4 regions of the Paenibacillus sp. JT22N7 genome follow, and region 1 is predicted to be linked to each of the others. Evidence: predicted binding sites of a transcription regulator. Region 1 holds the regulator's gene; each other region holds the start of a gene.
What was found. The regulator LexA, encoded in region 1, represses DNA repair genes until DNA is damaged. The targets are predictions, from matches to a motif close to CGAACATATGTTCG.
Positions count from the first base shown of each region.

Region 1 (7,230 bases):
ACGCCCAGCGCTTTTAGCCCTTTCGTCCATGCTTCACGACGATAAGCGGGTGCAAGCTGCTCCAGCTTTCTGAACTCCTCCTGTTCTCCCTCACGGAAGTTAGCCCATAGGCCTTCAAAAGGATTAATTCCGATCATTTTCGTGAAAGGGAACGTTTCATACGATTCATATAAGCTGCGAGCTTCCTTGCGAACAGCTTCCTCCAGCTCTACCGCATCTACGCCCGCTGCTTCCGCACCTGCTTGACAGGTCGCATCAAATGCTTCTTTTACACTACGGTCATCCCATAGCAGTGTGTCATCCAAATCAAATAATACCGCTAGCTTTGCCATTGTTCACTGACGCTCCTGGTCGTTTTATTTTTGTTCGTATGTTATGCCGTTATCTTTGGCAAATTGCTCTAATCTTGCGCTGATTTCATCCGTTGGATAACGATGAAATACTCGCGAAAAAGCCCACGTCGATCCTTTTTGCGGTTCAATCGTCACATAGCCAGGCTGTACGCGAATCGTCTTGATCGCTTCTGCACCTAGACGCTTGTCGCCAGTCATCTTGCGTGTTTGAACATAGTTTTTACCGATTGTAATATACGGGCGCCGCAGGAAAAATACAATTGCCAGAAATACATAGCAGCCAATTGTCACACCTAGCAAGGTATCGAATTTAAATTGCGGGTCCATTTGGGCAAGTATAACGTACATGGCAATAAACAGCAGGAGTAAAATCGGCGCAATATAGCTGCGGCCAACAAAACGATCTGATTGGGGGCCAGCTGGTTTAAAGCTTGGGCCGCCTTGTTTTTTGCGATTTTTGTTAATTTGGTTCGTATTTCGGCGCACCTTGCGCTCCCATGTACGTGACAAATTCGTTCCTCCTTATTATGGCTGCAGCACAAAATCACGCTTAATAAATCAAGTCAGACAAGTGATGCAGGCTGACACCGTATATCTCCAGGTTTCACAGTAATTCGTTAAAACGGACGTTTGAATTTTGCAATAAAACGATTCGGATAGTCTTCGGCAAGCGCGCTGACCTCATCCAGACGGTTCCATATTTCTTCAGGCATCGTCCAGCCGACAGCTCCCATATTATCCTCATATTGCGCAAGCGTACTAGCACCAAAGATTGGGGACGTAATGCCCTCCCTTTGCAGCAGCCAATTCAGTGAAACTTGAGCAGGTGTTTTATCAAGTTCCTTGGCAGCTGCTAATACAGCATCCAAAACAGCAAAGTTTTGCTCATTTGCCCGGTTTGCCCAAGCACTTTCGCCTACTTTGCTTGTCAATCTGCCCTCTGTCGGCTCTGTGCGATCATACCTGCCGGTCAGAAAACCGCCACCAAGCGGAGCCCATGGAATAACGCCAACGTTTTCTTCTAGGCAAAGCGACATCATTTCGCGATCCATCTGGCGACTAACGAGGCTATATTGAGGCTGCAGCGAAACAAAGCGTACATACCTATTAGCATCGCTCCATGCCAAAGATTTCATAAGCTGCCATGCAAAAAAGTTAGAACAGCCGATGTAACGCACCTTGCCTGATGTGACAAGATCATCGAGCGTCCGCAGCGTCTCTTCAATCGGCGTAGCATGATCCCATACATGAACCTGATACAAGTCAATGTAATCGGTTTGCAGTCGCTTGAGGCTCGCTTCCACGCCGTCCATAATATGCTTGCGGGACAGCCCTACTCCATTAATATCAGGAGATGTTGTCATTCTAACCTTTGTAGCAACGACCATCTCAGAACGACGGCCTTTAATCGCTTTTCCGACGATCTCTTCAGAGCGTCCGCTTACATAAACGTTCGCCGTATCGAGAAAATTGCCGCCGCGCTCCACAAAACGATTGATCATCTCAAGCGAATCCTGCTCATTCGTTGTATTGCCAAATGTCATCGTTCCAAGACAAAGTTCAGAAACAGCTAGTCCACTACGTCCAAGCAGTTGGTATTTCATAAAATGATGACCGCCTCTCCCATTAAAATAATTAATGCTGTGGCTTCTCGTCTCCCGCTTCACTCTCTTCATCTTCTACGAATTTAATCGTATCAAGCTGTTGGCGAAAATTGCTTTTAAACTGCTCCATATATTTACTGCGCAGCTCAGCCCGTTCCGTCAGTTCCTCGGGCGTCAAACCGACTGTTTTATTTTTACGGGATAATTCATTAATTCTGGCAATAAGCTCTTCCATTGATTGCTCACCTCACTTGCTGTACTTTTCCCAAACTCTTTCTACTTTGACATTACCAATACGCTGTTGTCAAGGTGAAACGGCTGTCGCCGTCCTTTGGCGGCGCAGCGCGTTTCAGTCCGAGAAATATAGAGAATGGATGAGAAAATCATATCCTTTCCTATATTTCAAGAAAATGGGGCTATAATTAAATACAGAATAGATCGTACAACGATAATGCTATCATTGTTCCGATCTATTCTGTATTTAGGTCGAGTATTCACGCTTCAAAAGTTACGAAGAACAGCTACATGATTTCCGTCATGCAAACAGCTTGCGTATAGTATAGAGGCATGCTTCTTAATGAAGCTATGGAGAAGGAATGACCAGCTTCTGCCCAGGCCATATATCTGGCGACGACAGCTGGTTGCGTTCCCGTATTTGATAAACGGACCAGCGTATATCATCAGAACTGTCCGAGTATTTACGTGCAAGCTCCCATAATGTATCGCCTTGCGCAACCACTACCGTCTGTTCTCCAGCAGACGCTGGCGCAACATGATTCACTGAAGCTTCTGTGCGCACCAATAAAAAACCAGAAAACAATACGATAAACAGAGTCAGACACACCGCCAACTTCAAAGCATAGTTGCTAAATCCAGCCATGCTGATTTGCCATTTCATCTTTGCCGCCTTAACAGGCGCTTTCTCTGAGAAAATAGATTGATAGGATTCTGGATAAATGATCATTGCCCTCACTCCCAAACGTTTGTTCTGTTTCGATATTAACACGAACATTTGTTTGTGGTCAACAGACAATGCGAACTTTTGTTTTTAGGAACTTATGTTTGTACGAACGGCGGTTCCATGTTATAATTTGAGAAATAAATACTCATATTGCACTTCAGATGAAGTGCATGGATCAAAGTTTCAATCAAAATTCATGTCGCACTCATCATGGAGTGCGTGAACTGGAGTGATCGTGTTGTCCAAAGCTTCCAATCGCCAGCAGTCGATTCTGGAATTTATAAAGAACGAAGTTCGCGAGAAGGGTTATCCGCCTTCCGTACGTGAAATTGGAGAAGCAGTTGGACTTGCTTCAAGCTCTACTGTACACGGTCATCTGGACCGTCTGGAGAAGAAAGGGCTTATCCGCCGCGATCCGACTAAACCTCGCGCTATCGAGATTTTGGATCAGGAAGATGTCGACGGGATTATCCGTCCTGCTGTTACCCATGTACCAATCGTCGGTAAAGTTACTGCAGGTGTACCGATTACCGCTACTGAGAATATTGAAGAATATTTTCCCATCTCTTCCCATTACGTAGGAGATGATGATGTATTCATTCTTAATGTCATTGGCGAGAGCATGATTGAAGCCGGCATACATAACGGCGACTACGTTATTGTACGCCAGCAGCAGACCGCTACTAACGGTGATATTGTGGTCGCCATGACTGAGCACGATGAAGCAACAGTCAAAACCTTTTACCGCGAGAAGGATCATATCCGTCTCCAACCGGAAAATGTAACCATGGAACCTATCCGCCTGAAGAACGTTACGATTTTAGGCAAAGTCATCGGCTTGTTCCGTGATTTTCATTAATCCTAGAAATTTCATACCCTTCATACAAGAATAAAGCTGCATCCTTGCCCGCACTAGAAACGGGTTGGATGCAGCTTTTTAATTTAGTCAGAGGATTTTTTCCAGCTATCGGTCTTCCTCCTCAGACTGCCTCGGTATGACGACATTTGGGAAAGCTTGAACAACCCAAAAACTCCCCACGCGCACTTTTACGACGAACTAATGGCTGGCCACATTTTGCACATGCTACTTCATTTCTTATTTGATTGGTAATTATTTTCTCTGTATTGTTTTGTTCTGTATTGGTTTGTGGTGTTGGAATTGATTTATCGGTATTGATCTTCAAAATCATTTCAATGAGCTCTGCTCGATCAATAAGCCGAACGGCATTTGACTTTGCTAATGTGACTGCAGCTGCGTCACCGTTACCTTGTAGCCATGAGCCTCTAAAAGATGTCCAAGATACTTCTCGAACTGTCGGCCCTCCATCTTATCTATTTCTGCGATACCGGAACGCTTAAGGCGTTCATTACGTTTGCGAGCAATTGATATCACTACATTTGCATACAACAACATAACCGCACCAAATGCCACACCCGCAAAAATAAAAGAATTTGCAAGCTTGTACGCACCAAAACCTGCACCCAGCATAAGAAGCAGCACAAATGCTTGTACTGGGTCCAACTCCTGTTTCTTCCTTCTACGTTTTGCCATATTTAGATCCCTTTCGCTCAACATAATATACCTTATATCGGAAAATATAATAGGAATTTATACTTAATAATAAAAATATAAAAACGCTCGAGTCTACTCACTTCACTTAACTTTGTTTCCTCACGGTCAGTTGTGTCGATTTTCACAATAACTACCACCATATAAAAAGGCTGACACAAAGCACTACTGATATCTACATCAGTAATACTCGTGTCAGCCCTCTCCAAATTTACAATCGGTTACCGGTATGTATGCTATTGTTTCATCATTCATTTGATGTCATGGATCTGATCGAACCCAGCGAGGAAGAGCTCAACATCCCGTAATCAACAGTATAGCGCAGTGAAACTAGTTTCAATTCGCTGGACTGTGAGACGAAAATGAATGCGGCTTTATCTCCCCGCTGCCTGGAACTCGATCATTCCTGCTTTAATATCTTTCTGTCTCTATAATGATATTTGTTTCCCTCTGTTTTACATTTTTAATATATCACAGGATCCCATACCATTTTGTCGTTTTTTGTCGAAACGTTTTGCGCATTCTATACTAGTATCGATTTATATTGACATAATAATGAAAATGTGTATTAAAATGATTCTACCCACTTCTGGATTGGCTCTGTTTAAGCAGGTGTTCCTCTAAAGATAATTTTCCTTTAGCTTCATTCGCTGTATAACAGCCTTCGAAATACTCAGTTATGGAATAAAATGTTCTATTAACCTCCTAAATTTGCTGTACATTTACGAGGATATATGTTTTATACAAAAGAACTGATCCCGTGATGGGATCAGCTCTTTTGTATTAGGTGTTCTACCAAATAAAGTTTCCCTTTCGCCACACTTGTTTCATAGCCCCCGGGGAAATGCGCTGTGATTGCATAGCTTTCGACGGTTACAGCTTGAATATAATTGATATTAACAAGATTAATGCTATCCAATAGAACAAAGCCTAATGGTAAAAATATTTGCTTACAGCCTTCCAGTGTCAGTATTACCGTAAATACACCTTTGGCTGTATAAAATCTCGGGACAGAATAGTTTTTCTTAGGCTGGAAAACATCTACGAAAAAAACTTCACCCAATTTGAATGTATCAAATTGCTCCCCGTCTATCACATTGCCATACACCCGTTGTCCAAGAATTTCAGTTGTCATATTCATTAGCGGACCATCTACTTACGAAGTTCTTTCGGGATAGGTTGCGCTCCGATGAATGTTTTAAAGCTTTTGCCTTCTGCTGAACGTTTAGCACCTTTTAGCAGCTTCACCGCAATTTTACGAGCTAGTTTCTGCATCATCTCTAACACCTCCAATCTGATCGATAATAACCAAAAGCATTTGGGCCAAAAATGCAAGCGCGATTACATCTGATTGAAAAAATATATTTGATAATACGAGCAGCAAAGGAACGCCGTTCCCTCCCAGAAAAATCAATAATAAGCTCGCGTTTAATAAGTTCAATACTACTAAGTGGGAATCGCTTAATACAACATGTGGGATGATGCTTATTAGCGTAATGGAGACAGCAGCACAAACGGTTAGAGAGCTAAAATGAAATCCACCTGTATAATGCCGCAAGGTACAAAAGGCAAGCATGCCTAACAGCGTCAATAAGAAAGCGCCTGTCGCCCATCCAATGCCTAATGAAACGGATATTATGACTGTTGGATTTACCCAGATTCCGAGTTGGTAGGACATCACATTGACAGATACGTCGCTCTGAGGATCAGCCCTTTTTATTGAATTGGCCATTTTTCTGCAGATATATTCTATCATCTTCCCGATCACGCCTCCTTGATAAAAAGTAAAGAATGCTGAAAGTGATTAAAACTAAAGGGTATACATAGATTGCAGCATTAAAGTGAATTGTCATATATATGGTCGCAGTTATGATAATAGCTGTTGACAAGGCAGATATAATAATAATTTTGTTTATTCCTGTAAACATCTTCTCTCGAATACTAAATTCGTGAGGAGGAATCTGGATAAAAGAAAACCCATAGTTACGTCTCTTCAAAAATGTCCCCAGCAATAAGGCTGTAATATCGGTTAGCAACTGAATGGTATATACAGCTACACCGCCAGACATTCCTGCAACAGCATCATTTATGCCGATGGCCGTAGCAAGGAAATACACTGGGAACTGCAAACTTACATATGCCGCGAATCCTACGGCGACCATCATGCCCGAATACAAAACCTTAATACTCAGTGCATATCTAAATAGCAATGTATATACAACAAACTGGATAGGTATATCAACCATCGGACCCAAGTCAAGCACCACTCGAATTATGTAAGATAAGCATGAAACCCAAGCGCAAATTAAAATCAATGATATTTTATGCGCGAACAAGGGCTGTCGATAAAATTTAAACATAAGAGTAACCGTTGCAACAGCATCTAGCATGCTAAAGGCTAAATAACCAATCGTATCCATCCGGAAATACCACCGTCTTTGAATGAAATTTTAGAAAAGTAAAATTATAGTTTTATCATTGCATGACGTCAACTCTGTTGGCAATATCAAATTTTATGCTAAATGAATAATACGTCCTATATCTTATGCTTGGTCCATGTACCTGTTAAGATACACTCAACAACTGAGGATATGGACATTTCATTTCGTGGTCTAGTTTAACTATAAATTAACTTAGATAAGAAACATAAATCACCCCGTACAGGAGCATTTATTTTAAATACAATTTCATCTTCTTCCTTTACGGCCCTATATCTTCTATGGTGTGAGTGGCTTCGGTACG
Region 1 is NZ_JBXENY010000003.1:178,847-186,076, reverse strand. It holds gene AC50Y5_RS09335 (HAD family hydrolase) at 1-332, opposite strand, end outside; gene AC50Y5_RS09330 (hypothetical protein) at 357-863, opposite strand; gene AC50Y5_RS09325 (aldo/keto reductase) at 971-1,957, opposite strand; gene AC50Y5_RS09320 (DUF896 domain-containing protein) at 1,989-2,192, opposite strand; gene AC50Y5_RS09315 (LysM peptidoglycan-binding domain-containing protein) at 2,541-2,921, opposite strand; gene lexA (transcriptional repressor LexA) at 3,157-3,777, shown strand; gene AC50Y5_RS09305 (topoisomerase DNA-binding C4 zinc finger domain-containing protein) at 3,899-4,108, opposite strand; gene AC50Y5_RS09300 (restriction endonuclease) at 4,156-4,470, opposite strand; gene AC50Y5_RS09295 (dipeptidyl aminopeptidase) at 5,258-5,629, opposite strand; gene AC50Y5_RS09290 (hypothetical protein) at 5,641-5,766, opposite strand; gene AC50Y5_RS09285 (accessory gene regulator B family protein) at 5,744-6,244, opposite strand; gene AC50Y5_RS09280 (hypothetical protein) at 6,195-6,908, opposite strand.

Region 2 (7,230 bases), on a different contig from region 1:
GGCAACGTGCCTTATAGGCATGGTGACCGCAATCTTTTCAACAGGGCTGCTGGACCGGATAGGCCGAATCCTTGCGCTGCTGGGCGCCTCGATCCCCTCCTTTTGGCTCGGTTTTTTATTGATTTATTTTTTCTCGGTCCGGCTAGGCTGGCTGCCTTCCATGGGACGCGGGGGCTTTGCTCATCTCCTCATGCCGGCGGTTACGCTTGGCCTAGGGCTTGGCGCGGTCTATGCCCGGGTTTTGCGGACGAATATGCTGGAGATGAACAACCAGAACTTCGTCAAAGCATCGCGTGCGAGAGGCTTATCCAAAGGAAGAATATTCATTTTTCAAGTGTTCAAGCATGCCTTTTTGCCGATCTTATCGATGCTGGGGACAAGCTTTGCTTTTATGCTGGGAGGCAATGTGATCGTTGAGACGATCTTTTCCTGGCCCGGTGTAGGCAAATATATTATTGAAGCGATAACGGCGCGGGATTATCCGGTCATTCAAGGTTATGTCGTATTCACCTCCTTCTTGTTTGTCGCAATCCATTTGGCGGTGGAAGTTTTTTATGTGCGCTTGGACCCGCGGCTGCGGGCAAGCTAGGAGGAACTCTTTTTTATGCGGACCCTTTTTCAAAAAAAGAATACAAGCTTGCTGCTTGGCATCGGCCTGTTTGCAAGTATTGTGCTGCTGGGCTTGCTGGCCCCGTGGCTCGCGCCTCATAATCCGCTTCAGGTGAATCTGCCGAATCGGCTTCTGGCGCCGAGCGGCGAATATCCTTTTGGCACCGATCATTTGGGGCGCTGCATTTTATCGCGCATTTTATATGGGATTCGGACGACGGTTACGATTGCTTTTGTCATTTTGGGATTGAGCTTATGCATTAGCTTGCCGATTGGGCTGTTAACAGGCTATTTTGGCGGGCGCACCGATCATTTTTTTATGCGGCTGATGGATGGCACGCTCGCTTTTCCTGATTTTGTACTGACAATTGCCATTGTGGGCATACTCGGACCCGGGTTTGCGAATATGATCATCGCGATTGTCATCGTGAGGTGGGCCAATTATGTCCGGCTCATTCGCGGGCTCGTGCTTAAGGTGAGCAAGGAGGATTATTTAATAACAGCCCGCATGTCCGGCAATTCGCATCTGCGGATTATGCGCCGTTATATTTTGCCGCAGATTGCAGCGCCGATCGCTGTGTTCAGTACGCTTGACATTGGAAAAATCGTGCTGCTCATCGCCGGGCTATCCTTCCTCGGGCTGGGCGTTCAGCCGCCTACTCCTGAATGGGGCGTCATGCTGCATGATGCTACACGTTATTTTCAGCTGGCGCCGCATGTCATGATTTTTCCGGGGCTTGCCATCGTAAGCTTCGTATTATCGTGCCAATTAATTGGCGACCGGTTTAAAGAGCAGAACGCTGACGTTCCGAAGGAGGTGTAAGATGGCGGCGAACACTACCAACATTAACAACAGCGCCAACCTTAACGATACCCCGCTGCTCTGCGTTCAAAATATAGAAATTTCCCGGCAGCAAGCTGGAAAATGGCTGCCTATCATCCAAAATGTATCCTTGGAGCTTCATGCCGGTGAAATGGCTGCGCTTGTAGGGCCGAGCGGCTGCGGCAAAAGCATGACTGCCCATGCGCTTGTCGGGCTGCTGGAAACCGGGCTGCGCCTGACAGGCGGGCATATTTTTTATAAGGAGGATGATATTTCCCGTTATGATGAGCGTCGCTTGCAGAAGCTTCGCCGTGAGGAAATCGCCCTTCTTATTCAGCATTCGCTGAGCGGCCTAGATCCGATCCGCACGGTGCGCAGGCAAATGGTCGAGACGTTGAAGCTGCAAGCGAAGCGTTCGCGCAAAGAAATGGAAGCGTATTTGGGCACGATGCTGGAACGGATTGGCTTTGCGGACCCGGCAGCGATTTTGGACGCATACCCTTTTGAACTGAGCGGAGGCATGCGGCAAAGGGTGCTTCTTGCAATGATGCTGAGCACGGAGCCGGCATTGTTTATTGCCGATGAGCCGACGACGGCGCTGGATGCACTCAATCGCGACCGAGTGTTAGCTTTGCTGAAGCAGCTGCAGGCGGATTTCGGCTTGACGGTGCTGCTCATTTCGCATGACGAGCAAAGCGTCCGCAAATTCGCGGATCGTGTCATCACGATGCAGCCGGGCGGGATGGCTTCAGTCCAAGCGAAAGGAAGCGTCCTATGATTGTGTTGGAATTGCGTCAAGTGACCAAGGCGTTTCCGCTGCGGCTGCTGAGAAAGCGAAGAGGGCTTAAGGCGAAGGACAGCAGCACGGCCGTTCAAGCTGTGAAGCAGGTTGATCTCGCGCTGCATCGCGGAGAAACGCTTGGGCTTGTTGGGGAAAGCGGCAGCGGGAAAAGCACATTAGCAAGGCTCATTATGAAGCTGGAAACGCTAAGCTCCGGGCAAATTTTGCTCGGCGGACAGTCTATTCATGGACATCATATGAAGGATTTGCAGGTATACAAAAGCGTACAGCTTGTCCTTCAGGACTCTGCATCCTCCTTGCATCCCCGGATGCTTGTTAAAGAGGTGCTGGCAGAGCCAATGCGCAATTTTGGAGCTAAGCATCCGCTGGAAATTCGGGACTTAAGCAAACAGCTCATGCGCGCCGTTGGCCTGGACGAGAGCTTTCTAGGCAAGCTGCCGCATCAGCTTAGCGGAGGGCAGAAGCAGCGCGTATGCATTGCGAGAGCGCTGGCGGTGCGCCCGGAAGTGATTATTTTCGACGAGTCGTTAGCCAGTCTCGATCCTTTATCGCAGACTTCTATCGTGTCGATGCTCCAGCAAATTCAGCGGCAGCAAGAGCTGGCCTACTTGTTCATTACGCATGATTTGGCGCTTGCCCGTCAGCTGTGCGACCGGATCGCGGTCATGTACCAGGGCGAAATCGTGGAAACGTTTAGTGAATGGGAGGAAGGCAAGCTTAAGCATCCGTACACCCATGCTTTATTTGCGACGCTAGAGGAGCACGTGGACGAAAGCTCAGTTGAAAACGCGGAGAAGGAACTGCCCTATGAGCTTGTAAAAAGCTAGCCCTCCTTCGGTGTTTCTCTTACGCGCATAATATTGGAAACTCAGTGGAACCCTATGCAATAAAAAGGCACAAAGGGGTTCAAACATGATGCTAATGAGCTTATGGAAGCAGCTAAAAAGAAAGCTTCGCCGCCGTCCGCTTTGGACGCTAGGCAGTATCGCCTTGCTCGCCGTCACGCTAGCGGGTACTGTCTGGCATCCTGCGAAGGCGGCTGCGGCCATCAACCTGGCAAGCGCCGTCGCCAATTTTGCCGATTCAGCGTCTGGCGCTAATCCCGTAGGCGTAGGAGCAGCATCTAGTGCAGGAGCCGCCAGCGGCCCCTCTTCTGAGCTGCTGCGCGAGCTGCGGGAGCAGCAGGAGCCAGTCAGCGTCATGCTGCGCCGCTACTATCTATGCGGCGAGGAGAGCAGGCCGCTTGGGCGCATGACTTCTCTCCAGCTGATCCGGCTGCTCGAGGCGAATGGCGAATGGCATGCAAGCTTCGATAAAAAAACGAGCCGGGTGCTGGTTGAGCAAACGGTGGATGAGTTTTCGAAGCATTGCCAGAATGAAGCGTATATGGGCGTGGACAGGCAGGGGAATTTATCGCTGTTTGAGGGGGCCCCCCAGCAGGAGAAGGTGCTAAGAACTTTTTTTCAACTGGATATTCGGTATTTGGAAAGCAGCTTGCCCCGCGACAAAGTAGAGCAGCTGACCCACGGCATTAAAATCAATGACATCGAAGAGTTTAACAGCGTCCTGTCTACCTTTAGCGACTATGAGCTGGGACATGGCAAACCGGCTAAACGATCCGCTTATTAGATGAAAATAGCAGCCCGGAGGACGTTCTTATAGAGGACGTCCTCTTCTTGTTGTATAATGAATGATGGTGTAAAGAAAATCGGCTGCTCCTCGACACTTTCCTCAAACGCATGTTCTCATCCTTTCTGTCTTTTGGTATAATAGGAGAAATAAACGGCAGGAATAAGGAGTTGGCGGTTTGCGCGTTCTAGGCATAGATCCCGGTATTGCGATAGCGGGTTTTGGTTTCATTGATAAACAGGGTCATAAGCTTAAGCCCGTTCAGTATGGCTGTATTCAGACGGAGGCGCATACGCCGCCCGAGGAGCGGCTCATTCAAATTTATGATTCGGCTGTTGCCCTAATGGATAAGTACAAGCCCGATTCGGTTGCGGTGGAGAAGCTGTTCTTCAACCGGAACGTATCAACGGCGTTTGCGGTTGGTCAGGCGCGGGGGGTTATTATTTTGGCGGCGGCGCAGCGCGGGCTTCCGGTTGCGGAATATACGCCGCTGCAAGTTAAGCAGGCTGTTGTAGGCTACGGCAAGGCGGAAAAGCGCCAAGTGCAGGAGATGGTCAAGATGTTCCTGAATTTATCGGCCATTCCGAAGCCCGATGATGTGGCGGATGCGCTGGCAGTGGCCATTTGCCATGCCCATTCGGCAGTTTTAGTCCAAAAAATTAATGAGGCGGGACGATCATGATTGATTTTTTACGAGGTATAGTGTCCCATGTTGAGCTGGAGTATGTGGTGCTGGATGTACGAGATGTCGGTTACCGGGTGTTTACGCCGAATCCCTATGCGTTAGCGAAAAGGGAAGAGCCTGCAACCCTATATATTCATCATTCCGTTCGCGAGGATGCGATTTTGCTGTACGGGTTTGCAACGCGCGAGGAACAGACGCTGTTCCGCAAGCTGCTGGAAGTATCGGGCATTGGGCCGCGCGTGGCGCTGGGCATACTCGCAGGAGGCAAGCCAGAAACCGTTATTGCTGCCATTCAGCAGGAAAACATTACGTTTCTTACGAAGCTGCCGGGCATTGGCAAGAAGACGGCGCAGCGGATGATTTTGGATTTGAAGGACAAGCTTGCAGGCATCGCAAGCGATGCGGCAGTGCTGTCGGCGGCGGGCGCTTACCTGGAGCCTGATTTATTCCAAAGCGGAAGCGGGCAGGGAGCAGGCACCGCTTGGGAAGAAGCGCGTGAGGCACTCGCAGCGCTTGGTTATACAGCTGCGGAGCTTGACCGGGCATGGCATGGCTTGCAGCAGACGGTGATTCCAGAGGAGACGGTTGATTCCCTCATGAAGCGCGCTTTGCAGCAGCTGTTTAAAGGTTGACGAAAAGGAGCTGAGCACGGATGGACGAAAGAATTATTTCCGCCAACCTTATGATGGATGATCAGGCGGTGGAGCTAAGTCTGCGTCCTCGTTATTTGGCTGAATATATCGGTCAATCGAAGGCGAAGGAAAATTTAAAAGTATACATAGACGCGGCAAAGCTTCGCAAGGAAGCGCTCGATCATGTATTGCTTTACGGGCCGCCCGGACTTGGAAAAACAACGCTGTCGAACATAATCGCCAATGAGCTTGGCGTAAACCTGCGTACGACATCGGGACCAGCTATTGAGCGCCCAGGCGATCTCGCTGCCCTGCTGACGAATTTGCAGGAGGGCGACGTGCTGTTTATCGATGAAATCCATAGGCTGCACCGTACAGTAGAAGAAGTGCTTTATCCGGCAATGGAGGATTATGCGCTCGACATTATGATCGGCAAAGGGCCAAGCGCAAGATCCGTACGGCTTGATTTGCCGCCTTTTACATTAATTGGCGCAACGACAAGGGCGGGGCTGCTTTCCGCTCCGCTGCGGGACCGCTTCGGCGTCATCAGCAGGCTGGAGTTTTATACGGTTGATGAGCTTGCTTATATTATTTCGCGCTCGGCGGAAATTTTCGATATTTCCATCGTGGGCGAAGCATCTCAGGAAATTGCGCTGCGCTCCCGTGGAACACCGCGAATTGCCAACCGCCTGCTCAAGCGGGTAAGGGATTTTGCCCAGGTGCGTGGCGATGGCATTATAACAGACGAAATAGCAAGCTCGGCGCTGGAGCTTCTGCAGGTTGATCCGATGGGACTGGACAGCATCGACCATAAAATGCTGCATGCAATGATGACGACATTTGCCGGGCGTCCAGTAGGCCTGGATACAATCGCGGCTACAATTGGCGAGGAAAGCCAGACGATAGAAGATGTATATGAGCCATATTTAATGCAGATTGGCTTTCTCCAGCGTACGCCGCGCGGACGTATGGCGACCGAGCAGGCGTATCGCCATATAGGCATTCCATACCCGGAGAGAAATTAGAATGGCTGGCGCGGGGAAGCATTCAGTAGAAAAGCTGTTTATCGTCTATGATGGCCAGTGCAATCTATGCATTGCAACGGTTGCAAAGCTCAAGGAGCTTCCGTCGCGGGCCCATTTGCAATTTGTGCAAATTCAGCAATTGGAACAGCCGGGAACGGTGAGCGTTCCTGGCATTCAGCAGGTGAGCACGCAGCAGCTTTATGAGAAAATGCATGTTGCGGACAGCAATGGCATGTTATATGCCGGAGCAGACGGCGTTATACGCGTGCTGCGCACGGTTAAAGGGCTGGGAGCGCTCGCCCTGTTGTACCGGATCCCAGGCATGCGGCGAATAGCAGATGTTATTTATCGCATCATTGCGGGCCGACGTTACGAATGGTTTGGCAGAACAGAGCAAAGCTGCTCGGTGGATGGCTGCGAATGGAAGCCGCCAATGCAGAACAATAATCACCCAGAAGGGGGAAGGTGAGATGAACGCCCGCTTTTCGATCAGACGGCTGTCGCTTCTAACTTTAGCTGGGCTAATGCTCATTTCGATGTGGCATGTACAGCCTTCTCAAGGAGCCGTACCTCAGCTTGATTCGATAAGAGTCGCTATATTTTTGCAATTTCCGGGGAAATATTCGGTGAATACAGCCGCAGCAACACTCAGCTCGGCAGGCGGCTTGTCCATTGGAATGAAGCAGCCGTCCGGCGCGGAGGAATGGCTGCGGGAGGCAGGCAATGTACAGGCCCGCTTTGCCAAGGACGATTATAAGGTCAAGGTGCTGGAAACGACCAGCTTCGAGACGGCGCTTAGCGCTTATAAAAGAGTGCAGACGGCGAAGGGCAGCGGTTTTATTACTTCCTTAACGAAGAAAAGCAAGACGGTATATCAAGTAACAGAAGGTACCTACAAAACCGTTGAAGAAGCAAAAACTGCGCTAAGCAAATGGAAGTCAGACAGCGAGTTAACGAAGCTGTCCGGCGGTTCGCAGCCGGAGCTGCAAGGGCCGCTTCATCTGGAAAGCACAGGCTATGCTTCT
Region 2 is NZ_JBXENY010000019.1:47,617-54,846, reverse strand. It holds gene nikB (nickel ABC transporter permease) at 1-589, shown strand, start outside; gene nikC (nickel transporter permease) at 605-1,432, shown strand; gene AC50Y5_RS32145 (ATP-binding cassette domain-containing protein) at 1,434-2,210, shown strand; gene AC50Y5_RS32140 (ABC transporter ATP-binding protein) at 2,207-3,061, shown strand; gene AC50Y5_RS32135 (BofC C-terminal domain-containing protein) at 3,147-3,863, shown strand; gene ruvC (crossover junction endodeoxyribonuclease RuvC) at 4,042-4,545, shown strand; gene ruvA (Holliday junction branch migration protein RuvA) at 4,542-5,180, shown strand; gene ruvB (Holliday junction branch migration DNA helicase RuvB) at 5,201-6,205, shown strand; gene AC50Y5_RS32115 (thiol-disulfide oxidoreductase DCC family protein) at 6,207-6,674, shown strand; gene AC50Y5_RS32110 (SpoIID/LytB domain-containing protein) at 6,676-7,230, shown strand, end outside.
Region 2: the regulator LexA is predicted to act here: its motif matches at 3,967-3,980, upstream of ruvC (crossover junction endodeoxyribonuclease RuvC).

Region 3 (7,230 bases), on a different contig from region 1:
GCCTTCGTAAAAGTGGCAACGAGCAGGCGGTCCACATCGGTCGAGGATGAAATTTTGCGAATAATGCGCTCAACCAGCACAGCCGTCTTGCCAGAGCCGGCAGCAGCAGCTACTAGAATGTTGGATCCTTCCGTTACTATGGCGCTCCACTGCTCATCGGTCCAAGTGCTGCCTTCCGGTTTAATGGCGTTGATCATGTCCGTCATCGATGCTTTCTCCTTTCTCCAGCCGCTGCCATAGCTCTTCCGTTGAAGGCTTGCGAAGCCGCACATACTCATTGCCGTCAAACAGCGGATCGAACTGGCAAACCGCCTTATAATCACAATATTGGCACGGGATTTTTGTTCCCAGCTTGTAGGGCTCAATCGATACTTTGCCACAGCTGATTTCCGAGCCAATTTCGCTAATGGTCCTCCTGACAGAATCCCGCAAAATGTCCCACTGCTTGTCCGTCACGACGGAGGAGCTGCTGTAGAACGCCCCATCCTTCTTGAGCGCTACAGGCAATAGCTCGGAGTGTCCCGTTTCCAGCTGATCATCCATGAGGCGCACCGCCTCGGCTTCTGCCGTAACGAGTCCTCTTAGCTTAAAGCGTTTGCGCAGCTCTGCTTTGATTTTCGCTTCGTTCATTTGATTAGAAAGCGCAAGCAGCGGATTATGCACGTGAAAATAAAGCACGCCCGCAGGCGATGCCTGCTTTCCAAGCCAGCCGGGAGAATGCGTCACCAATACGTCCAAATACGTCAGCATTTGCAGGGAAAGGCCAAAGGCCACCTCCTCCAGTCGCAGCTGGGTCACGCTAGACTTGTAATCCAGTACGCGCAACAACAGGCCCTGCTCCGTATCCGCAGCATCAACCCGGTCGATTCGCCCGATTATTTCCATAGAACGTCCATCCTGCAAAGGAATAATAAGCGGCGGCAGTGTGCCGCCCGGGCCAAAATCAACCTCCAGCCCGACGGGCTGGAATGCGGCCCGGCGGGCATGCTCGCTCAGCATAATGGCAGCCTGCGCTACAATTTCCTTAAGCTTGCGGGCAATGTAGCGATAGCGGCCGCTGCTCAGCAAAATTTGCGATTGCAGCCTTGGTGCAAGCTCGTCCACCGTTTGAACCGCCGCCTCGCGGATCTGACGCTCGGAAGCCGCGCCGAAAGCGTGGCCAAGCCCACCTTCTCCAGCCAAACGGCTGAGCGCAGCATGAAATAGCTGACCCACATCCGGCGCCTCCAGCCGGTGCATTTTCCGCTCGCGCAGCTTCAGTCCGTGAATCGCAAAATGCTGAAAAGGGCACGACACGAAACGCTCCATTCTCGATACGCTCGCTCTCAAGCGAACGCCATAAAGCTGCTGTGCCGTATCAGCGGTCAACAGCTCCTCTTGATTCACATAACCAAGAGATTTTGTAAGCAGCGATAGCTTCGTTTGCCATTCTGGACGTACTGCGAACCAATTGTAAAGCTCCCACCAAAAAGGAGCGATCTCGCTTCCCTGCTTCCAAGCCCGCAGCTCCGTAATTAAATACGACAAGGCACGTTCTGGATGCTGAATATATTCCCTTTGCTCCTTTACCGACATAGTCTGCGTAGGCTCCGCCTGCACTTGCTTTATCGGCAATCCGTGAAACAGCTGCCTCACCTGCCTAATAATTTCCGATGGCAGCAGGCTTTTCCCCTCTTCATCAGCCTCTGACCAACTCATCCACAAATGTCTGCTCGGCGTTGTGAGCGCACTATAAATCAGAAAACGCTCATCCAGCAGCCTCCGCTTGAGGCCCGGCGCCATGACCAAGCCTTCTTCAGCCAGCCGCTCCCGCTCCTGGTCCGTCAGCACGCCATCCTCTTGAAAACGCGTCGGCATGATGCCATCATTAGCTCCCAGCACGTAACAGACCTGCACCTGACTGGAACGCGTACGGTCCATGCTGCCCACCAGCACCTGATCAAGAGCAGGCGGAATGGCACCTAATTTGAGGCTTTCCAAGCCCGTCTCAAGCATGCCAACGAAAATATCGGCGGACAGCGGTTCATTACCAACTAGCTCGACTAATTGGTCAAGCAAATTCATGACTCCATCCCACAGCTGGCGATGACCGCGTGAGCGCTGTACTCGGCCAGCCTCGCTATCCTCGCGGCTCCAGCGCTCCAGACGTTCCGCAACCCCTGTATGCTCAAGCAAGCGATATAGCGCCTCACACATCATGGTAACATTAGAAGATTTTTCCAGTTCTTTGCCAAACTGCTGCAAAGGCGGAACGATTACACCGCGCGCGGCCATGACCGCCTCAAACTCCGCCTTCGCACGTTGCGATGGCGCATTGGCCGCTGCATCCTGCTCTTCCTCCAGCGACTCGATGATGAATGGACGCCATCTTTTTTCATCCAGCCACTTCCAGCCATCGATGCCCGCCGCCAAGACGAAGTTTTCCAGCCAATCAAATTGGTCGCGTGGAATGCTTCCATCAAGCGGAAACAGCAGCTCGGTCTTAATGCAGCGGAATACCGCCTCATAGCTCCAATTATGAAGCACCGTCTCCAATGCTGAGCGGATGAACTCGACCAGCGGATGATGGACGGTCGTGTGCCTCTGATCAAGGAAATAGGGGATGCTGTATTCTTGAAACGCTGCTTCGATATAGTCGCTGTAATCCCCCGCATTGCGCACCATAACCGTCATATCGCGCCAACTTAGGCCTTCTTCTCTGACTCTGCGCAGCATATCGCGCGCCAGCAGCTCCACCTCAGTTCGCCGATTTGCCGCCGCATGCAGCGATAAGCCGCATAATGGGCTGGTTGCATCGAGCATTGCCGGATTTGGAAGCGCCATTTGTGCCCGTCCTCCGTAGTGGCGCTCCAAATGAGCCAGCATTGGGCTGCTGCTGAACCTGCCCGGCGCTTCGCAGGCAGCATTGCTTGTACCGCCGAGCACAATCGGCTCCAGCAGCGCAACGCCTAAGCCCTCCGCCAGTTCCCTCAGCTTTACATACGCATCCGCTGTAGGGTAAAACAAATCCAGCTCAACTGGCCGCTCTCCAGCCGCATAGGCCCGATTCAGCTTAAGCGTAACCGTCACTTTCTTCGCCATGCTTATAAGCGAGCTAAGCGCGGCATATTCTTTTGGCGTAAAGCCATTAAAGCCGTCAATCCAAATTTCGGTGTCCCGTATCGTTGAAAATTGAGACAGCCCCGCTGACAGATGGACCAAATAATCCTCCGAATCGACATACTGCCCAGCGAGCTCTGCCTCCAGCCTTTCGTATACCAGCTGCAAGTCATGCAGCTTGCGCTTCAGCAGCGCCGAGTCCTGCAAAGCAGAAGCAGCCTCTTCTCTGCGCTCTGCAATCATCGCCGGATTAATGCCATATCGCTTCCATTCCGTCAACAGCTCGCCCAGACGCTCAATGAAACCAGGCTTTCCAGCACCATGCTCGAACAGCTCCAATTGATCGCCCAGACGCTGCACGATTTTGTACAGCAGCATGTTTTTGCCTTCGTCGCCGATTGGAATGAGCGCGGTACCGCCAGTTTCCTGCATAACGCGAAGAGCAAGCCTGCGAAGGCTCAGCACTTGCGCCCGAATCATTCCCTGCAATCCGCTGCCGCGAAGCAGCGTGTACTCGGACTGGAAGGTCGCTTGCTCCGGCACGAGCAAAATAAGCGGAGGCCCATCCGGGTCAGCGTTCAGCCTGCCGCGAATCGCATCCAGGCAATATGTCGTTTTTCCCGCTCCCGAGCGGCCCAGCACTAATTGAAGCGGCATCCTGCAGCCCTTCCTTCCGTAACCTGTCTATTATCAACCATACTACCATACCCGCCGCGACTTTTCACGAGTCCTTCAAACATACGTTCTTAAATATTTGGCAAAAAAACCTCTTGAACGAGCAAGAAGCACACTCGCCGTTCAAGAGGTTTCCGTTATTTGCTGCGCACCTCAAAGATGGCAAATTTCAAGTAATGCCCTTCTGTTACGCCAAGCAGCTGCGGATGATCCTTGCCCGCCGCCCGCCATTCCACAAGCCGGAGCAGCTTGCCTGCATCAGCTGCGGCCTCTTGGATCGTCTCCAGAAACAAATCAGGACGCATATGGTATGAGCAGCTCGCCGTCACCAGATAGCCGCCTTCATTTACCAGCTTCATGCCATGCAAATTAATATCTTTATAGCCGCGGACAGCACCTGCTACCGCATTTTTTGTTTTGGCAAACGCCGGAGGGTCCAAAATGACAACGTCCCAGGTTTGGCCGCCGCCGCTAATCGGCTTGGACGTATCCGTGCCTGCGCGGCTGCGTTCGAGACGCTCCTCCAGCCCCTTCGTTTGCTGCCTCAAGTAGTCAAAGGCATCGGTTACGACGAACTGTACGCGATCGGTAAAGCCGTTACGTTCCACATTGCGGCGCGCCGTATCAATCGCATGCTCGGAAATGTCCAAGCAGGTCACTTTCTTCGCCCCGTATTTGCAGGCATGCAAGGTAAAGCTGCCCGTATGCGCAAAGCATTCCAGCACCGTCGCACCGTCCCAGTAGGGGAAGGTCACTTCTTTGCCATTTGCATTGACTGGGACGTGTTCCCCCGATGTCTCTGCATTCGCACTGCCCGCCTCGGCAGGCTTCGGCATTAGCTTAATGCCGCTGCGAAGGCCCCAGCCCTTCATCAGCGGAGCGATGGAGGCGCGATTTTCACGCTGATCATAGAAATAGCCGGTCTTCTGACCTTCGACTATATCAACCTCAAGCTTAAGCCCGTTCTCTTCAATCTCCAATATGGCCGGGCATTCCCCGTACAGCACGCCTGTACGCTTCTCTAAGCCCTCCAGCTGTCTGACGCCGACATCACTGCGTTCATAAATGCCGCGCGGCTCAAACACCTCGATAAGCGCTTCAATGATCGCATCACGGTGAATGTCCATGCCAAGTGTCAGCAATTGGATAACCAGCACATCATTAAAGCGGTCAACGGTCAGCCCTGGCAGGAAATCAGCTTCTCCGTATACGAGCCTGCAATCCTGATCCGGTACAAAACGGCTGCGATGCTCCTTCGCCTGCTGGAAGCGCTCTTGGAAAAAAGCAGCATCCATCGCCTCCAGCGGCTTGTACGAAACAATGCGCACCGTAATTTGCGATTTTGGATTCCAATAGCCCGTCGCCAGATAACGTCCTTGGTGGCTGACTACATCAACCAAGCCGCCCGGCTCTGCGGTGCCTTCCATTTTATCAATCTCGCTTGCATATACCCAGGGGTGGCCCTGCTCCAAACGTTTTTTGCGCCCGCGCTGCAGCGCTATCCTTGCTCTCGTCATAATGGCAAAACCAACCTCTCTCATGCTTGTCATGCTTGTCTTGTTTGCTGCATATATGTATGGGTACACCTGTCACTCGTTTTTAGAAAAGGAGATTCAGCCCATGCTTCATTCTATTATTTTGCCGATTGCAATCGGCTTTGCCTTGTTCTTAAGCGGCATGAAGCTGATGGAGCTGGCGCTGCATCGCCTTGCAGGAACGCAATTGAATCGTATTTTGCAGCGTTTTACCGCTACGCCCATTCACGGACTGGCGGCTGGCGCCATCTCTACTGCTTTTCTTCAGAGCAGCACAGCCGTAACCGTCATCTCTATAGGTCTCGTCAATGCCGGTCTGCTCACCTTTCCGCGAACGCTCGGCATTATTCTTGGCACCAACATCGGCACCTGCCTGACGACGGAGCTGCTTGGGCTTAGCCTTGAGCGTCTCACAATGCCGCTGCTCATCCTCTCCGTCTCCGCCTGGCTGCTGACTGCACTGCTCGGCGAGCTGCAGCTTATCCCCGCCTTGCGGACTGGCGGCTGGCTAAACACGATTCGTTCCGCTTCTGTTGCCACGCTGGGCTTCGGCATACTGCTCGCCGGCATGGCGATGATGCAAAGCGTTGGCCCAGACATTCAGCAAAGCGCCATGTTTGACTGGTTTATGAGCAAAACGGCGGACAGCCTCTGGTGGGGGCTGGCCGCCGGCGCGGTGCTAACTGCAGCCGTGCATAGCAGCACAGCTGTCATAGCCATTATTATGGGTTTTGCGGCAATCGGAGCGATGCCGCTAGAAGTTGGCATAGCCGTTGTGCTAGGCGCAAACATCGGCACCTGCGTCACTGCGCTGCTCGCCTCTATTGGCGGATCGCGCGCGGGTCAATTCGTTGCGCTCGCCCATATAACGCTGAATGTCGGCGGCGCGCTGCTCTTTATGCCGTTTGTCGGCTTGCTTGCTGGACTATCAGCTTGGCTGACCGCAGCTCCAGCGGCGCAAATTGCCCATGCGCAAACGCTGTTTAATATTTTCAGCTCGCTGCTTGCCCTGCCGCTCTGCTATTTGCCAGCGCTGCGACGAATGTCCCGCCAAGATTAACCTTCCAATGCTGCACCATAAAACTATGTAAATGGTATGCCCAGCAGCTCTAATGCACCGGAGACGATCCGATTATTGTTGTCATAGCCCGATTGCTTCTGACGTCTCCATGCATCAAGCGGCTCGAACCAATCCACTCCGCGAATTTCTTCTACTTGAGCTTGCAAATCGCCGCCGATGGCTTCAACCAGGTAATAGTGAACCTCTTTATCGACCGTACCATAGGTATCATGCTGGTACTGATATTTAATTTGGTCAATAGGTGCTATGATATTGCCCTGAAGCCCCGTTTCCTCAGCAATTTCCCGCAATGCGGTCTGCTCAACGGTTTCGCCTGCCTCCATCTTGCCTTTGGGAAGCGATACTTTGCCATAACGATCCTGAATAAGCTGAATTTGCAGCTTGCCTTCCTCCGTGCGGCGGTAGACGACGCCTCCTGCTGATATTTCCTTCACACCTGTTTCCCCCTTGCCTGATTGACATCATATCGCAATAGCGAAAACTCCAGCCGCTTCCTCCTAGCGAAGCCAGCGGCCGAAATTCAAGCCTAATGTATGGCCTTTTGTTATGCTCTCAGTGCTTCCGCTGTTGTATGAATGGCAGCTTGCTGATCTTGCTCATCATCCAGCTCCAGCACGAAGCTGTGAGTTTCGGAGCCGCGAAGCGCCTGCGCTTCGCCTTCCAGCACTCGCACAAGCTGGCCACGGCATTCATTGACGCCAGCTTCCGTAACCTTAACGCGGCACAGCTTGCCGATTAAGTCCTCGGAGCCGTTGAATACCACTTGAATGTAGTTGTCGGAATAGCCCATAACGAATCCCGTTCCTGGAGCTCCCTTGTAGTCGCGCTCTGGAATAATAT
Region 3 is NZ_JBXENY010000001.1:697,715-704,944, reverse strand. It holds gene addA (helicase-exonuclease AddAB subunit AddA) at 1-206, opposite strand, end outside; gene addB (helicase-exonuclease AddAB subunit AddB) at 181-3,756, opposite strand; gene AC50Y5_RS03100 (class I SAM-dependent rRNA methyltransferase) at 3,912-5,324, opposite strand; gene AC50Y5_RS03095 (Na/Pi cotransporter family protein) at 5,395-6,369, shown strand; gene AC50Y5_RS03090 (NUDIX hydrolase) at 6,393-6,824, opposite strand; gene mtaB (tRNA (N(6)-L-threonylcarbamoyladenosine(37)-C(2))-methylthiotransferase MtaB) at 6,935-7,230, opposite strand, start outside.
Region 3: the regulator LexA is predicted to act here: its motif matches at 3,833-3,846, upstream of addB (helicase-exonuclease AddAB subunit AddB).

Region 4 (7,230 bases), on a different contig from region 1:
TTATTTTACGAATTTGGTAGGAGGCGGCACAATTGGTTGATTTGCTGTATACGGAAATTTTGAAGCTTAAACGCTCCAAAATGTTTCTATTAAGCATGATTGGCGCTGCGGTAGCACCTTTTTTGGTAGTGGTCTCCACTTACATCCATATCAAGACGAAGGACCCCACGTTGTTTGTTCCTTTTGAGGAGCTATTTTTCGATTCCAATTTGTATACGGTTTTATTAGTTGGAGTTCCTTTGTATGGTGTAGTTACGGCATATCTTTTTAACCGGGAATATGCGGAAGATACTCTCAAAAACCTGTTAACGATCCCTGTATCCCGAATTAGCCTTATGTTGAGCAAGATGCTCCTCTTGTTCTTGTGGATTATGCTGCTGACCATACTTGCATGGGGGCTAACGCTGCTGCTCGGCATACTTGGCCAGTTCGAAGGGCTGAGCACTTTGCTGCTCGTGGAATCCTTGCAGAAATTTATAATCGCCGGAGCGTTTCTATTTATTTTATCAACCCCCATCATCCTGATCACCATCGTGCTGAAAAACTTTGTACCGACCATCGTTTTGACGATCGTCATCACACTGATCAATGTCATGAGCTCCAATTCTGAATATAAAGGGCTGGTGCCTTGGACAGCCGCATTTGACATTGCCAACGGCACGCTTTTGCCAGTTTATCCACCGGAATATTCTTATATTGCCATTGGGGCTACTTCGATTGTTGGATTCATCGCTACTCTAGTTTACTTTAGGAAGGCGGATATTCACTAATGTACGAAATCATTTGCGCCATAATACTCGGCATCCTTGAAGGATTGACGGAATTTCTGCCTGTCTCGTCTACCGGTCACTTGATCTTGGCCGGTAATTTATTAGGCTTTGAAGGGGATAAGGCGACAACGTTCAAGATCGTGATTCAGTTGGGAGCCGTGATGGCTGTATTTATGCTTTATTGGAAAAGGTATATGGATATTCTAAAGGATTTGCTAACTTTTAATTTTTCGGCTAAAAACAAATTGAATGCCATTCACATGGTGATTGCCATGATTCCCGCTTTAATAGTTTATTTGATTTTTAAAGATGATATCAAATCGCATTTGTTCGGACCAGCCCCCGTCCTGATCGGTTTGATCATCGGCGGCATCCTGATGATTATAGCCGCAAGGGTCAAACGAAAGGTAACCGCCGAGAATACGGACGACATTACTTACAAGCAAGCATTTGGTATTGGATTATTCCAATGTCTAGCCCTATGGCCTGGGTTCTCGAGATCAGGATCGACAATATCCGGCGGGCTGCTGCTTGGAACTAGCCAGAAAGCCGCTGCAGACTTTACTTTCATCATCGCCGTCCCGGTTATGCTTGGTGCAACGATATTGGACATGTACGATAGTCGTGAGCTATTAAACGGGGATACCCTTCTATTATTCCTTATTGGTTTCATTACCGCCTTTGTAGTAGCGATGATTGCCGTGGTCACATTCCTGAACCTGATCAAACGTCTGAGATTGGAGTGGTTTGCGTTTTATCGTTTTGCGCTTGCTGCGGTCTTTTTCATCTTTGTAATGTGAGATATTTATATGGAATTCAAGAAGAATCCACTTTGATTTTGGATTCTTCCTTTTATTTCACTTCGTGTATTGAAGTGTGATAAATCAATTCGTCCTTTCAACACCGGTCACGGTTGCCACAAGACCGTCCACATAACGTCCTATTCGAATGCTTATCTCGGCACGCATGTAGTCTCTGGTGATGGTGAAATGATCTTCATATTCCCGGCAAATATAGCGGTAACGGGCCTCTTGATGATTTATCTCCTCTTCAAAAACGCGGATGCTTTTCTCCGTCAATCCTTTCTTTAATCGGTTTAAGTCATCATGAACATTTCTAGCCAGCAATTGGGCCGCTTTAGAATAGAGCAGTCTTAGCGTTTCTGAGGATTGCTCTGCCTCGCGGGCTTTTTTGACGATGATCGCATGCATCATCGGCAGCAGCACATAATCCTTCATCATATGGATTTCTTCCGCTGTTGGACGAACAGGCTGAAGTGCTTGCTTTTGGAACCTGTTCTGAAAAGCCTCCTTATGCTGCGGAAGCATCATTCGGCTAGATTCCCAGAGCCCGTTCTTTTCAAGTTTTTTACTCATTTGTAGTGCCCCCCGATTTTTATAGACCTATCTGCTGCTTGCCCTGCGGCAGTAAGGGATGAAGCTCTTACAATTGCGGTGCTTCCGTATCGATTTTTGATGCCGTCTGTCACTTTCTCCAGCGCTCTAAGCTTAATCTGATCCTCAAAGAGGGTGAGCTGATAGTTTTGATCGTCCATGAGCTGGCTGATGGTCACACCGACCCGGCGCACAGGCATGCCATCCCAAAATTTATAAAACAGCTGCTTCACCGCTTCAAAAACCGTTTTGGTATGGTTAGTGGGGTCCAGCAGCTTCATTTGGCGCGAAAATCCGGTGGGCGCTTCGTAGGGGCTGCACATGCAGTTGACCGTAACGACATGGCCCATATATTTTTTGCGGCGGCAATCGCGGCAAACCTCCTCGGTCAGCTCTAATAAAACGGTATCTACCTCCCATGGCTCCATATAATCTCTTGGCAAAGTCATCATATGGCCAACCGATTTTGGCGGGTTGTTGAATGTTCCAGGCGTAACCGGGCTATCATCGATGCCGTTGGCCGTTCGCCACAGCACCTCGGCATGAATATCGGATTGCTTGCCAAAGCGAAAGCGAAACTGGTCCTTAAGACGCGGCAGAGGCGTTTTGGCAATATCGCCTATTGTATGCATGCCAAGACGGGTGAAATGGGTGGTCATGCGTGAGCCGACCCCAAACATTTTATGGACCGGCTGCGGCCACAGCAAAGCTTCGAGTTCTGCTTTAGGCAGCGTAAAGATGCCGTCCTCATTCTTTTTTGCCCAGATGTCAGTCGCCATTTTAGCGAGCATTTTATTGGAGCTTATGCCTACCCTTATCCATACGCCTGTTTGCAGGAGAACCTTCTGTTGAAGGGCTTTAGCTATCGTAACAGGGTCTCCGAAAAGAGGGAGGCTTGCCGTAATGTCCAGAAACTGCTCATCAATGCTAAAGATTTCAACCAGATTCGTAAACTCCTCATAAATGCCCGTAATCATCAGGGAGGCATCGATATAATGCTGCATGCGGGGACGCAGGACGACGAGCTCCGGGCATTTATTTAACGCGATTCCAAGCCGTTCGGCTGTCGTGATGCCGTATTGCTTGGCAATGGGGCAAGCCGCTAAAATAATGCCTGAGCGGCGCTCAACAGAGCCGGCTACAACAACGGGTTTATTTTTACACTCCGGATGATTGGCTTTTTCAATACTTGCGTAAAAACTTTGACAATCTGCGAGCAATATAACTCTTTCAGCTGTTTCCCTCATTCCAACCGCCTCCGCATATTCATCAGCATGGTCATTAGCTCGGCTTTCACTAAGCTTCTCAGCATGGTGAAATGGTGGATATAACCGCGAACTTTATATTCAACATGGACCCCCCGTGCATTCATCTCGGTGTTTAACGCTTTAATGTTCCGCTGTCTCATCTTTTTCTTAATGCTTTGCAGTTCAAGATAGATGCTTTGCTCCATTTCATTGAGATAAAAAAGGATATGGTTATAAATGATTTTATTTCGATGCATTTTTAATTCGTTGATGTCTCTAGCTAGCATATCGAGAAGAATCGGCAGCAAGGTAAACTTTTTAATAATTTGCAGATCCTCTTCCGTTTCGATGATTGAATGGACACTCATAGCTACACCACCATGACGCGAACGTTTATTCGTATTCTGTATTATATACCGAATGTATGTTCTCTATGCAAGGTTTCTTGAACAGGTAATTTCGACCAGCTTGGGCTTTGCTTCGGGAAGTGGCAGGAGGCTAGCGTTTTGCGGGGGCGGTTATAATAATGAAGCTTGTCCAAAAGGTCAGAAGATGCGATGATGAATAAATCACATGCTTACATAAGGAGTTAGAACAAAATGAAACAGGCATCACTGCTGCAAGACAAAAAACAACGCAAATTGCTGTTCAGCGCTGGGCTCAGCTGGATGTTTGACGCGATGGACGTCGGCATGCTGTCCTTTATCGTGGCTGCGCTAAGCGTAGAATGGGGGCTTGGCACCGAGCAGATCGGACAGCTGACTGCAATTAATTCCATTGGCATGGCGGTGGGCGCGGCAGCGGCGGGTGCGCTTGCGGACCGCTACGGACGCCGGACGATTTTGCTATGGACGCTGCTCATTTTCTCGGCAGCAAGCGGCTTGTCGGCGCTGGCGGGCACCTTTACCGTGCTGTGCCTGCTGCGTTTCGCTGGCGGCTTTGGACTTGGCGGCGAGCTGCCCGTCGCTTCGACGCTCGTATCCGAGTCGGTTCCCGTGAAGGATAGAGGCAGAGCGATCGTGCTGCTGGAAAGCTTCTGGGCAGGCGGCTGGATTGTCGCTGCGCTCGTCTCGTATTTTGTTATACCGGCCTATGGCTGGCGAGCGGCGTTTATTATTGGAGCAGTTCCGGCGCTGTACGCGCTGTATTTGCGCAGAGCCATTGAGGATTCACCGCGTTATGTGGCGCAAAAGGGGAACGTTTTGCCGCTGCGCCAGCGGCTTGCGGCGATTTGGTCACCGAAGCATCGCCGCTCGACCATTATGCTGTGGCTGCTATGGCTGACGGTCGTCTTCTCATATTACGGCATGTTTCTGTGGCTGCCGACCGTCATGGTGCTGAAAGGCTTCGGACTGGTCAAAAGCTTTCAATATGTGCTGCTCATTACACTTGCGCAGCTTCCGGGCTATTTTACGGCGGCCTATTTCATCGAGAAGCTGGGACGCAAATTTGTGCTGGTCACCTATTTGCTGCTGACGGCGGTAAGTGCCATCTGGTTCGGCAGCGCGACGACAGAAGGCATGCTGCTTGCTGCCGGAGCTTGCCTGTCCTTCTTCAACCTTGGCGCTTGGGGAGCGATGTACGCTTACACGCCGGAGCAATATCCGACGGCGGTTCGGGCAACGGGAGCAGGTTTTGCTGCCTCCTTCGGCCGGATCGGCGGCATCATCGGCCCTTACATGGTAGGGATGCTCGTGGCGGGCGGCACATCGATTCAAACGGTGTTCATCATTTTCTTTGTGGCGATCGTATGCGGTGCGCTGGCGGTTGCTTTCCTAGGTAAAGAAACAAAAGGAATCGATCCTGACCGTTAAGCGCCGAAGCTTGCGGCGGGGCTAGAATGAGGATCAAACACGATATTTTCTAGCTTTTAGGCGAAAAAAAGCCCCTCTCCTGAGCTATAGCAGTTCCGGCAAGCCGAACGCTGCTCGATCAAGGAGAGGGGTTCTTTCATTGAAAATAGACAGCAAGATGCAGAATTTAGCACCCGCAGCTACTACCTAAGCGGCGCGAAATGCTTCACTTGCTCCAAAATGCCTTCGATTTCCTGAATCACATCTGCGGAAAGCTCAAGCTCGACAGCTTTGACGTTTTCGACGATTTGCTGCGGACGGCTCGCGCCAATCAGCGCGGAGCTGATGCCCGGCAAGCGCAGTACCCAAGCCAGCGCCAGCTGGGAAATGGAGACGCCAAGCTGGCTAGCCAGCCCGTCAAGCTGTTCTACGCAGTCAAGCACATCGTCGCGCAAATAGCTTTTCAGCACATGGTTGATCGAATCATTGGCAGCGCGGCTATCTGTAGGCAGTTGCTGGCCTTTTCTATATTTTCCGGTCAGGATGCCTTGCGCCAGCGGCGAAAAGACGATCTGGCCGATGCCTTCCCGCTCGCTGACAGGGATGACCTCTTGCTCAATATATCGCTCAAACATATTGTAGATCGGCTGGTTGGAAATAAGTGGGCGCAAATTCAGCCGCTTCGCAATGCCAGTCGCATCGGCGATTTGAGCGGCGCTCCATTCGGAGACAGCGGAATACAAAATTTTGCCCTGCGCGGTCAAATCGTCCAGCGCCCGCAGCGTCTCTTCCAGCGGAGCATTTTGATCATAGCGATGGCAAAAATAAATATCAATATAGTCTGTGCCCAGACGTTTCAAGCTGGCATCGCACTGCTCCATAATATGCTTGCGCGATAAGCCGCCGTCATTGGGGCCGTCACCCATATTGAAAAAGACCTTCGTCGAAAGCACGTAGCTTGCGCGCTCGAATGGCCGCAGGGCAGAACCAAGCGCCCGCTCGCCTTCGCCGCGGTTATAGGCATTGGAAGTGTCGAAGAAATTGATTCCGCTTTCAAAGGCTTGCTGAATGCAAGCGTCAGCCGCTTGCTGCTCGGTAGCTGTTCCATAAGTGAGCCAGCTTCCAAGACCGATTTCGCTTACTTTAATGCCGCTTGAACCGATGCGTCTGTATTTCATACCCTGATTCCTCCGCTTTCGTTGAAAAAGTAAATGCTCATCTCTGGCCGCAGCCGTTATTGCTCCAGTGATTTTTGCGTAAAGATAGCCATGTACGTCACTTCGTCCGATACGGGGCAGAGGAGATGCTCCTCCAGCGAATTGAAATAAAGCGTATCCCCCGGATGCAGCGAATATTCAGTCGCACCAACCTTATACGTCATCTCGCCGCTGATCATATAAATAAATTCCTCGCCCTCATGGGAGAAGCCGTGCGGCTTGACCTCGCCTTTGCGGGCCGTAATCAAATAAGGCTGGACGAGCTTGTCTCTGCGCTCGCTGGCAAACGCGTAGAAGGAATACCCTCTGTCTGTCCGGAGCCAGCTGTCTTTATCGCTGTACTGCAGGCTAGAATTGAACACGGTCGCATTGGCGCTCTGCTCTTCAATCAGGTCGGACACGCGGACGCCTAAAGCTCCGGCAATTTTCATCAGTGTCGCAACCGGAGGAGCGGATAGATCGTTTTCAATTTTGGACAGGAGACTCTTCGTAAAGCCGCACTGTTTTGCGATTTCTTCCTGCGTCCGCTTCTGTTCCATGCGGATCAGCCGGATTCTTTTGCCGAGGCTCATCAGTCACACACCTTTATTTGTCATACTTGTTTTCTATCGTATCATAAAAGGACCGAGTTGAAAACGATTCAATAAAGTTGTTGATAATTCAACTTAGTTGAATTAAAATAAACCTGCAATCATCTTAAGCTAAGTGCTTGAAGCATTGAAGGATAGACGAAACAGGGAGGGACAAAATGGTCAAAGCGGCGGATTTGAATGAGGAGCAGCATGTGCTGGATATGGGCTGGGGCAAAA
Region 4 is NZ_JBXENY010000009.1:312,011-319,240, reverse strand. It holds gene AC50Y5_RS24110 (ABC transporter ATP-binding protein) at 1-40, shown strand, start outside; gene AC50Y5_RS24105 (ABC transporter permease) at 33-770, shown strand; gene AC50Y5_RS24100 (undecaprenyl-diphosphate phosphatase) at 770-1,570, shown strand; gene AC50Y5_RS24095 (YhjD family protein) at 1,655-2,146, opposite strand; gene AC50Y5_RS24090 (DNA polymerase IV) at 2,143-3,411, opposite strand; gene AC50Y5_RS24085 (YhjD family protein) at 3,408-3,779, opposite strand; gene AC50Y5_RS24080 (MFS transporter) at 4,011-5,225, shown strand; gene AC50Y5_RS24075 (aldo/keto reductase family protein) at 5,408-6,382, opposite strand; gene AC50Y5_RS24070 (helix-turn-helix domain-containing protein) at 6,439-6,993, opposite strand; gene AC50Y5_RS24065 (cupin domain-containing protein) at 7,170-7,230, shown strand, end outside.
Region 4: the regulator LexA is predicted to act here: its motif matches at 3,798-3,811, upstream of AC50Y5_RS24085 (YhjD family protein).